One region of the Streptomyces sp. TRD_SC_5 genome, then DNA from elsewhere that is predicted to be linked to it. Evidence: riboswitches for the same ligand, from Rfam matches in the RefSeq annotation. Region 1 holds a riboswitch; the other holds the start of a gene.
The links. A riboswitch is a leader RNA that binds a small molecule or an ion and turns the genes downstream of it on or off. The one in region 1 is predicted to bind S-adenosylmethionine.
Positions count from the first base shown of each region.

Region 2: it holds a riboswitch for S-adenosylmethionine, as region 1 does, so the genes downstream of both, thrC (threonine synthase) here and AC1P0E_RS08500 (aminotransferase class V-fold PLP-dependent enzyme) in region 1, are expected to answer to the same signal.

Region 1 covers NZ_JBWZZS010000001.1:1,844,884-1,850,213, forward strand. Annotated here, with positions in the region: gene AC1P0E_RS08495 (glycerate kinase family protein) at 1-286, shown strand, start outside; gene AC1P0E_RS08500 (aminotransferase class V-fold PLP-dependent enzyme) at 247-1,620, opposite strand; SAM riboswitch class IV at 1,783-1,899, opposite strand; gene trpD (anthranilate phosphoribosyltransferase) at 1,984-3,048, opposite strand; gene qcrB (cytochrome bc1 complex cytochrome b subunit) at 3,176-4,804, opposite strand; gene qcrA (cytochrome bc1 complex Rieske iron-sulfur subunit) at 4,801-5,330, opposite strand, start outside.
Region 2 covers NZ_JBWZZS010000001.1:4,063,489-4,068,818, reverse strand. Annotated here, with positions in the region: gene groL (chaperonin GroEL) at 1-255, opposite strand, end outside; gene AC1P0E_RS18940 (cold-shock protein) at 572-775, opposite strand; gene AC1P0E_RS18935 (ubiquitin-like small modifier protein 1) at 1,201-1,476, opposite strand; gene thrC (threonine synthase) at 1,473-2,771, opposite strand; SAM riboswitch class I at 2,789-2,916, opposite strand; gene AC1P0E_RS18925 (glucosyl-3-phosphoglycerate synthase) at 3,067-4,017, shown strand; gene AC1P0E_RS18920 (alpha,alpha-trehalose-phosphate synthase (UDP-forming)) at 4,087-5,330, shown strand, end outside.

The sequences.
Region 1 (5,330 bases):
GACCCCGCGCGGCAAGATTCCCGCCGAAGTGGCCCGCCGCGCCAAGCTGTCCGGCCGCCCGGTGCTCGCGCTGGCAGGCACGATCGGGGAGGGCGCGCACGAGGTGCGGGCGGCGGGCGTCGACGCGTACAGCTCGATACTGCCCGCGCCGATGTCACTGACCGAAGCGCTCGGCCGCGGGGCCGAGTTCCTCACCGACGCGACCGAACGGGCCCTGCGGATGGTCCTGATCGGCACTCGGGCGGCTCAGACCGCCGGAACGCAACGGCCTTCCTCGGTGCGGTAGTTCCACTTCGCGCCGTCCCGCACGAGCTCCTTCACAGCGCCCACGAACCGCTCGACGTGCTCGTCGGGCGTACCGGCCCCGAAGCTCACCCGGATCGCGTTCAGCGAGCGCTCACCCGGCTCGGCCTCCGGCGCGCCGCACTCCCCCGGCTCCTGCGGTTCGCTGCCGAGCAGGGTGCGTACCAGCGGGTGGGCGCAGAACAGGCCGTCCCGTACGCCGATTCCGTACTCGGCGGAGAGCGCGGCGGCGAAGTGCGAGCTGTTCCAGCCCTCGACGACGAAGGAGATGACGCCGACGCGCGGGGCGTCGTCCCCGAAGAGCGAGAGCACCCTCACCGCGTCGACCTCGGCCAGCCCGTCCAGCACCTTCGTCACGAGCTGCTGCTCGCGCTCGACGAGCGAGTCGAAACCGGCCTCGGTGAGCGCCTTGCAGGCGGAGGCGATCGAGTACACGCCGATGACGTTGGGCGAACCGGCCTCGTGGCGGGCGGCCGTGGTGTGCCACTCGACGTCCACGCCCCCGTCGGCGCGGCGGGCGACCTTGCGCGAGGCGCCGCCGCCCGCGAGGTACGGCTCGGCGCTCTGCAGCCAGTCGGCGCGGCCCGCGAGCACGCCGGAGCCGAACGGCGCGTACAGCTTGTGCCCGGAGAACGCGACCCAGTCGACGTCCAGCTCGGCGATGTCCAGCGGGTGGTGCGGGGCGAGCTGGGCCGCGTCGAGCACGATCCGCGCGCCGTGGGCGTGCGCGGCGGCGGCGAGTTCCTTCACCGGCCACAGCTCACCGGTGACGTTCGACGCGCCCGTGACGCACACCAGGGCGGGACCGTAGGGGTCACGGGCGGCCAGTGCGCGCTCCAGGGTCTCGACGGCCCGGGCCGGAGTCCGGGGCGCGTTCAGGAAGTTGACCTGCGCGTCACGCCAGGGCAGCAGGGAGGCGTGGTGCTCGGTCTCGAAGACGAACACCTGGCAGTCGGCCGGCAGGGCCGCGGCCAGCAGGTTGAGCGAGTCGGTCGTGGAGCGGGTGAAGACGACCTGGTCGCTCTCGCGGCAGCCGAGGAACTCGGCGACGGTGGCGCGGCTGCTTTCGAAGAGGTCCGTCGACAGTTGCGAGAGGTACCCGGCGCCGCGGTGCACGCTGCCGTAGTACGGGGCGTACGCCGCCACGTCGTCCCACACGCGCTGGAGGGCCGGGGCGCTGGCGGCGTAGTCGAGAGCGGCGTAGGTGACCTCGCCCCCGGTGACGAGCGGGACGAGTACATCTCGGCCCAGAACAGGCAGAGCTCCCGAAATGTCACTACAAACGGTCTGGTCGGCGGCAGCGGTGGAGACAGACATGGCGAACTCCCGAAACAGGCAGGCGAATTCCCCGCGCCGGCGGATACGCGGCAGCGCTGGAGAGGAAGAGAAAAGGGGTGTGCGAAGAAGGGGCGTAAGGCCCTATCGCATTCGCTTGCTCACAAGAGGCTCCCTGAGAACCAGGACCCCAAGGCTTCGAGGGGTCCGCGCTTGCCGTGGACCTTTCTGTCCACGACCTGGTCTTCACCCGGGGCACCCCGCCACGGACGGAGGGTTGCCGGACAGCAAGCCGGGGCCAAAACGCTGTCACTCATGACCTGGCAAGCATCTTGCCACACGATCAAGAAGACGCAAGGCGTAGTCCAGAATTCGGACTACGCCTTGCGTCACACATCCGCGCCCTCAGCTGTTGCTGGCAGCCACCCAGCGCTCCAGGGCCGCCCGCGCCGCCCCCGAGTCGATCGACTCCGCCGCCTTCGCGATCCCCGCCGCGAGCTGCTCGTTCAGGGAAGCGTCAGTGGGGTCGAGGGCCACCAGCGCCGCCGCCGTGTTGAGCAGCACCGCCTCCCGCACGGGGCCGGTCTCGCCGGCCAGCAGCCGCCTCGCCACATCCGCGTTGTACGACGCGTCCGCGCCGCGCAGCGCCTCGACGGGCACGATCTCCAGGCCCACGTCGCGCGGGTCGAAGGCCTGCTCCGTGACCGCCCCGTCCCGTACGATCCACACGCGCGAGGTCGATGTCGTGGTCAGCTCGTCGAGGCCGTCGTCGCCCCGGAAGACGAGCGCGGAATTCCCCCGTTCGGCGAGCACGCCCGCGACAATGGGGGCCATCCGGGCGTCCGCGACACCGACCGCCTGGGCCTTCACCCGCGCCGGGTTCGTCAGCGGTCCGAGGATGTTGAACGTCGTCTGCGCGCCCAGCTCCTTGCGTGCCTTGGCGGCGTACCGCAGGGCGGGATGGAACTTCACCGCGAAACAGAAGGTGATGCCCGCTTCCTCGGCGACCTCGGCGACGCGCTTCGGCGTCAGCTCCAGGTTGACGCCGAGCTTCTCCAGTACGTCCGAGGCCCCGCTCGCGGACGACGAGGCCCGGTTGCCGTGCTTGACGACCTTGGCACCGGTCCCGGCCACGACGATCGCCGACATCGTGGAGATGTTGACCGTCTTGGCCAGGTCGCCGCCCGTACCGACGATGTCGACCGTACGGCCCGGCACCTCGATGGTGTTGGCGTGCGCGTACATCGCCCGTACCAGGCCGGTGACCTCGTCGACCGTCTCCCCCTTGGAGCGCAGTGCGACCGCGAAGCCGGCGATCTGGGCGTCCGTCGCCTCGCCGCTCATGATGCGGTCCATGGCCCAGGCCGTGTCGTCGGCGGAGAGGTCCTCGCGGCGCAGCAGGGCGTTCAGGACACCCGGCCAGGAGCCGGCCGCCACGCTGTCGCCGCCAACCGGGGTCACAACGTTCATGGTCCGCTCCAGGGTCCACAGCCAGTAAGGATGGCTCCCACCCTATCCAGCCGCACGGACAGCGAAGAGCCCCGTCCGACGAATGGACGGGGCTCTCGCTGTGGCGACCTGTGGGTCGGGCCGGAGATCAGTGGTGGCCGTGGCCGCTGGTGATCTCCTTGTACTCGTCGGCGGTCGGCTTGGGGATCTGGTTCCCCTCGCCGTAGTAGCCCTTGCTCAGCTTGGCCCGCAGCTTCTGGCCACGCGTCACCTTGCGCTCGACACCGTTCTCGTCGACCTTCGGGCCGATCTCGGCCGGCGCGTACTGCTCGTGCGCCGTGAGGCTGTGCAGCGCCTGCTGGCTGAGCGGCTCGTGGATCTCGACGAACTCACCGTGCGGCAGGCGCTTGATGATGCCGGACTCGCGTCCGTGCAGCACCTTGTCCTTGTCGCGCCGCTGGAGACCCAGGCAGATGCGCCGGGTGACGATGAACGCGAGGACCGGTCCCACGAAGTAGGTGATCCGGACGAACCAGGTGATCGAGTTGATCGACAGGTGGAAGTGGGTGGCGAAGATGTCGTTGCCACCACCCAGCAGCATGATCATGTACGCCGTGATCCAGGCGACGCCGAGACCGGTCCTGGTCGGCGCGTTGCGCGGCCGGTCCAGGATGTGGTGCTCGCGCTTGTCGCCGGTGACCCACGACTCGATGAACGGGTAGACCGCGATCGCGCCGAGGACCAGACCGAAGACCACCAGCGGGATGAACACGCCCAGGGCGAGCGTGTAGCCCCACAGGTTGATCTCCCAGCCGGGCATGACACGGATCAGGCCTTCGGCGAAGCCCATGTACCAGTCGGGCTGGGCGCCGGTGGACACCTGGTCCGGACGGTACGGGCCGAGCGCCCAGACCGGGTTGATCGTGAACAGGCCCGCGATGGCCGCGATGACACCGAAGACCAGGAAGAAGAAGCCTCCGGCCTTGGCCATGTAGACCGGCAGCAGCGGCATGCCGACGACGTTCTTGTTCGTACGGCCGGGGCCCGCGAACTGCGTGTGCTTGTGGTAGAAGACCAGGATCAGGTGCGCCACCACGAGGCCGAGCATGATGCCCGGCAGCAGCAGGATGTGGATGGAGTAGAACCTGGCCACCATGTCGTGGCCGGGGAACTCCCCGCCGAACAGGAAGAACGAGATGTACGTGCCGACGACCGGCGTCGCGAGGATCGCGCCCTGCGTGAAGCGGACACCGGTGCCCGAGAGCAGGTCGTCCGGGAGCGAGTAGCCGGTGAAACCGGTGAACATGCCCAGGACGAACAGCAGGAAGCCGAACATCCAGTTGATCTCACGCGGCTTGCGGAACGCGCCCGTGAAGAACACGCGCATCATGTGCACGAACATGCCCGCGAGGAAGATCAGCGCGGCCCAGTGGTGGATCTGCCGGATGAGCAGACCGCCACGGACGTCGAAGCTGATCTCCAGGGTCGACGCGTAGGCCTCCGTCATGCGGATGCCCTGCATCGGCACGTACGAGCCGTGGTACACGACCTCGTTCATGCTCGGGTGGAAGAACAGCGTCAGGTACACACCCGTGAGGATGATGATGATGAAGCTGTAGAGGCAGATCTCACCCAGCATGAAGGACCAGTGGTCCGGGAAGATCTTGCGCATGTTGGCCTTGGCGAGGCTGTAGATGCCCAGCCGGCCGTCCGCCCAGTCGGCGACCCGCTCACCCGCGGGGGCCTCTTTGCGCTTTTCGTCAGTCACGGTGCTCATCCGCGCTCCCAGAAACTAGGACCGACGGGCTCTTCGAAGTCGCTGAGCGCTTCGAGGAATCCTTCGTCATTCACGCCGATCCGCAGCTGCGGGAGGGCGTGACCGGCCGGGCCGAAGATGACGCGGGCACCGTCGGAGAGGTCGAAGGTGGACTGGTGGCACGGGCAGAGCACGTGATGCGTCTGCTGCTCGTACAGGCTGATCGGGCAGCCGACGTGGGTGCAGATCTTCGAGAACGCCACGATGCCCTGGTGGGACCAGTCGAGTTCGCGCTTGTCCTTGATGTCCGCCGGCTGAAGCCGGACGATCATCAGGGCCGCCTTGGCGATCTCGTTGTTGAACTCGTGGTTGTCCTCCTCCAGGCCTTCCGGCTTGGCGAAGGTCAGCGAACCGACCGCGACGTCCTCGGGACGCAGCGGCTCGTTCGTGTTCATGTTGATGAGCTGCTTGCCCGCGCCCCACAGCGTGTGGCGCAGCTTGTCCTCGGGCAGCGGGCCCAGGTCGCGCAGCAGCACCACACCGGAGA
Region 2 (5,330 bases), 2.2 Mb from region 1:
ACCGGCGACGTCGTCGGTCTTCTTCGCGACTTCCTTGACCAGCTCGGCGCCGATCTTCTCGTACGGGTCCTCGAGCTCGATCTCCTTGGCGATGGAAACACCATCGTTGGTGATCGTGGGGGCGCCCCACTTCTTCTCGAGGACGACGTTACGGCCCTTGGGGCCGAGGGTGACCTTGACGGCGTCGGCGAGCTGGTTCATCCCGCGCTCGAGACCGCGCCGTGCCTCCTCGTCGAACGCGATGATCTTGGCCATGTGAAGTGGTCCTCCCGGACTGGGGTGGATTCTCCGGACCGAGTGGCGCCCGCGACGGACGGCCTGCCTGCCTGGTGGTTTTCCTTGTCCCACCCGGCCTGCGGGCCTCACCGGCCCGGTCCTTCTGTCACTCTCACTGGGAGAGTGCTAACAGTGCTAACGCCAATGATTAGCACTCGACCCCTTCGAGTGCAAGCGTCCCCCTCGGATGTGGACAGCCGGCCGGAGCGGGCGCGGCACGCGTGAAGGGCCTGTACCCGGTGTGGGGTACAGGCCCTTCATGCGTGAGTGCGTCGGTGGCCGGTCGCGCCGAGAATCAGACGGCGAGCTTGACCATGTCCGCCTGCGGACCCTTCTGGCCCTGCGAGATCTCGAACTCGACTCGCTGACCTTCTTCAAGGGTGCGGTAGCCGTCCATCTGGATCGCGCTGTAGTGGACGAAAACATCCGCACCACCGTCGACCGCGATGAAGCCGTACCCCTTCTCCGCGTTGAACCACTTGACGGTGCCCTGAGCCATGGCTTAACTCCCCTATTTCTGGCCCTTGCACAGGACCGCACTTCGCGGGTCCTGGGTCAGACTCCTCCACCCTCCGACAGGAGAGGGCGTGCGCCGGAACGCGTCGACCGCGGCTGAATGTATCCGCCCAACTGCCCTCTGCAACAGGTCAATCGGACGAGAAATCTGAGCATGAAGGAACACCCGAAAGTGAAGAATTCTCAGGTTTCCCGGGCAAGTCGGGCCGGACGAAGCGCACATGGGCGACAATTCGGTCCGGTACTTTGGCTGCTTCTTGTCGCGCGGGGACGCATTCTCATATGCGCCGGGCACAGGCAGCGGAGGGGGCTTCCCAAACTGTACCGCGCTCAACCATGCAGAATTGCCCCCTCCGCTTTCATTGCGGAGGGGGCAATCGGTGTAACTCGGGGTGTGCGGAGCGGAGATCAGCCGCCGGCGACGGCGGGGATGATCGATACGCCCGCGCCGTCCGGCGTGGCCGTCTCCAGGCCCTGCTCGAAGCGCACGTCGTCGTCGTTCACGTACACGTTCACGAAGCGCCGCAGCTTGCCCTGGTCGTCCAGGACGCGGGCCGCGATACCCGGGTGGTTCTTCTCCAGGTCGGCGATGACGTCGGCGAGCGTCGCGCCCTCGGCCGCGACCTCCGCCTGGCTGCCCGTGTACGTACGAAGAATGGTGGGGATGCGAACTTTGACACTCATGCGAGGCCAGCCTCTCGGAAAGAGTCCAGGTTGGGGCGGATGACGGCGGACTGGCCCGTGGTCGGGGCCACCGCCTCAAGGGTCTTCAGGCCGTCGCCCGTGTTGAGCACGACGGTCGTCAGGGACGGGTCCAGCAGCCCGGCCTCGATGAGCTTCTTCGTCACGCCGACGGTCACGCCGCCCGCGGTCTCCGCGAAGATGCCCTCCGTCTCGGCCAGCAGCTTGATGGATTCCACCACCTGCTCGTCGTTGACGTCCTCGACCGCGCCGCCCGTGCGGCGGGCGATGTCCAGGACGTACGGGCCGTCGGCCGGGTTGCCGATCGCGAGCGACTTGGCGATCGTGTTCGGCTTCTGCGGCCGTACGACGTCGTGCCCGGCCTTGAAGGCCGTCGACACCGGCGAGCAGCCCTCGGCCTGGGCGCCGAAGATCTTGTACGGCTTGTCCTCGACCAGACCGAGCGCGATGAGCTCCTTGAGCCCCTTGTCGATCTTCGTGAGCTGCGAGCCCGAGGCGATCGGGATGACGAGCTGGTCCGGGATCTCCCAGCCCAGCTGCTCGCAGATCTCGTACGCCAGGGTCTTGGAGCCCTCGCCGTAGTACGGGCGCAGGTTGACGTTGACGAATCCCCAGCCCTCGCCCAGCGGGTCGCCGATGAGCTCGGAGCAGAAGCGGTTCACGTCGTCGTAGTTGCCCTCGATGCCGACGAGCTCGCCGCCGTACACCGAAGCCATGACGACCTTGCCCTGCTCCAGGTCGTGCGGGATGAACACGCAGGAGCGGAAGCCGGCCCGCGCGGCGGCGGCGCCGACCGCGCCGGCGAGGTTGCCGGTGGAGGAGCAGGAGAGCGTGGTGAAGCCGAACGCGCGGGCCGCCTCGACGGCGATGGCGACGACACGGTCCTTGAAGGAGTGCGTCGGGTTGCCGGAGTCGTCCTTGACGTACAGGCCCCCGGTGACACCCAGCTCGCGGGCCAGGTTGTCGGCCTTGACGAGCTTGGTGAAGCCGGGGTTCAGGCTCGGCTTCAGGGCCACGTCGGCGGGCACGGGCAGCAGCGGCGCGTACCGCCAGATGTTGTCCGGTCCGGCCTCGATCTGCTTGCGCAGCGCGTCGGCGTCGCCGAACGGGAGGTCGTAGGCGACCTCAAGAGGACCGAAACAGGAAGAACAGGCGAAGATCGGGCCGAGTTCGAATCGCTCTCCGCACTCGCGGCAGGAAAGCGCGGTTGCGGGGCCCAGGTCTACGGGCAGGGAATTCGTGGTGCTTGCATCAGCTTCAACAGACTGCACAGCCATGATGGCGAGGCCCTTTCTCCTCATCTTCCCCACGACGCGTTTCGCCGTGAGACGGAATTGGCACCTTCCCCACCGTTACCTCGCGGTCGGCGGAATGGTTGCCGGGACTTCAACGGGCCGTTCCCTCTGTCCCTCTGGATGAGCGCTATGGCGCCGGGTCTGGACCCGGCGCGTTTGTTCCGCGGTACCCCCGGCATGCGAGGGTCCTCCGCGTTGTTCAAGACTGTAACCGAACCCCCGGACGGTTGAGACGGCTGTCCGCACCGCGAGATTGATCACAGCGAGGGAGTGGCACGTGCTGGAAGAGGTGGAGCGCTGGCTGGACCAGCGGTCCTGGTCCACGGCCGACCGGCCGCTGGACCGGCTGGTCGCGGCCAAGGCCGGGCGCGGCCTCACCGTCAGCGTCGTGCTGCCCGCCCTCGACGAGGAGGAGACGGTCGGTGACATCGTCGCGGCGATACGCGCCGAGTTGATGCTGGCCGTGCCCCTCGTCGACGAGCTGGTCGTCATCGACTCCGGCTCGAAGGACCGCACCGCCGAGGTGGCGGGGGCGGCGGGGGCACGGGTCGTCCACCGGGACGCGATACTGCCTCGCATACCGGCCGTCCCCGGCAAGGGGGAGGTGCTGTGGCGGTCACTCCTGGTGACGAGCGGCGACATCGTGTGCTTCATCGACGCGGACCTGAAGGAGTTCTCCGCCTCGTTCGTGTCGGGCACGGTCGGGCCGCTGCTGACGGAACCCGACGTACATTTCGTGAAGGCGATGTACGACCGCCCCCTGGCCGAAACCACAGGTCAGGGCGGCCGGGTCACGGAGCTGGTGGCGCGCCCTCTGCTCAACCTGCACTGGCCGCAGCTGGCCGGGTTCGTACAGCCGCTGGGCGGTGAGTACGCCGTACGCCGCTCCCTGCTGGAGCGGCTGCCCTTCCCTGTCGGTTACGGAGTGGAGCTGGGCCTGCTCGTCGACTCCCTGCACACGGTCGGCCTCGACGCGCTGGCGCAGGTCGATGTCGGCGTACGCAAACACCGCCACCAGGACGGGCAGGCGCTCGGGCGGATGGCGGCCACGATCTACCGGACGGCTCACCTGCGGCTTTCGCGCGGGCCCCTGGTGCGGCCGGCGCTGACGCAGTTCGAGCGGGGCGAGGACGGGTCCGGCTTCGTACCGCGGACGCATGCGGTCGACACGGAGGAGCGGCCGCCGATGTGCGAGATCGCCGAGTACGCGGCGCGGCGGGCGGCGTAACCCCCGGCTGTGGCACAGCCCGGCCGTACGCACGTTTGAGGGCTTCCAGGACGGGCTAGGTTTCGCCACATGGTCTCCCAGGTCTCCGAGCACGCTGCACAGGTTCTTGTCGCTTCCAACCGCGGCCCGGTTTCGTACACCCTGCGGGAGGACGGCTCGCTCGACGCCAAGCGCGGCGGGGGCGGTCTCGTCTCCGGCCTGTCGGCGATCGGGCAGTCCGACGCAGAGACAGCCTCGCTGTGGGTGTGCGCGGCGCTGGGGGACGGCGACCGGGAAGCGGTACGGCGCGGGACGGGCACGGCGGGTGTGCGGATGCTCGACATCGACGCCGGTGTGCACGCGGACGCGTACAACGGCATCGCGAACTCCGTGCTGTGGTTCGTCCACCACATGCTGTACCAGACGCCGCTGGAGCCGGTCTTCGACGCGGAGTTCCGACGGCAGTGGGCGGCGTACGAGACGTACAACCGCGCCTTCGCCGACGCGCTGGCGGCCGAGGCGGCGCCGGGGGCGGCGGTCCTGGTGCAGGACTACCACCTGTGCCTGGTGCCGGGCATGCTGCGCGAGCTGCGCCCCGACCTGCGGATCGGCCACTTCACGCACACTCCGTGGGCGCCGGTCGACTACTTCCGCCTCCTCCCCGACGACATCGCGCGCCAGCTGGTGAACGGTCTGCTCGGCTCGGACCGGGTGGCGTTCCTGACGCGGCGCTGGGCGGACGCGTTCGCGGCGTGCGCGGTGGATGTGCTGGGCGCCGAGGCCCTGGAGGGCACGGAGGTCGGCGTGCACGGACTCGGCGCGGACGCGGACTTCCTGCGGGAGCGGGCGCACCAGGAGGACGTGGACGAGTGGCTGGTCAGACTGCGCGAGCGGGTCGGGCCGGAGCGCAAGACGGTGGTGCGGGTGGACCGTACGGAACTCTCCAAGAACATCGTGCGCGGCCTGCACGCGTACCGGCAGCTGCTGGCGGACCGGCCGGAGTGGCGGGGGCGGGTGGTGCACGTGGCCTTCGCCTACCCGTCGCGGCAGGACCTGGCGGTGTACCGCGACTACACGGCGGCGGTGCGGCGGCTCGCCGACGAGATCAACGCGGAGTACGGGACGGACGACTGGCAGCCGGTGCTGATGGAACTGGACGACGACTTCGCGCGGTCGCTGGCGGCGTACCGGATGGCTGACGTGGCGCTGGTCAACCCGATCAGGGACGGCATGAACCTCGTGGCGAAGGAGGTGCCGGTGGTCTCCGACGCGGGGTGTGCGCTGGTGCTTTCGCGGGAGGCGGGGGCGTACGAGGAGCTCGGCGACGACGCGAT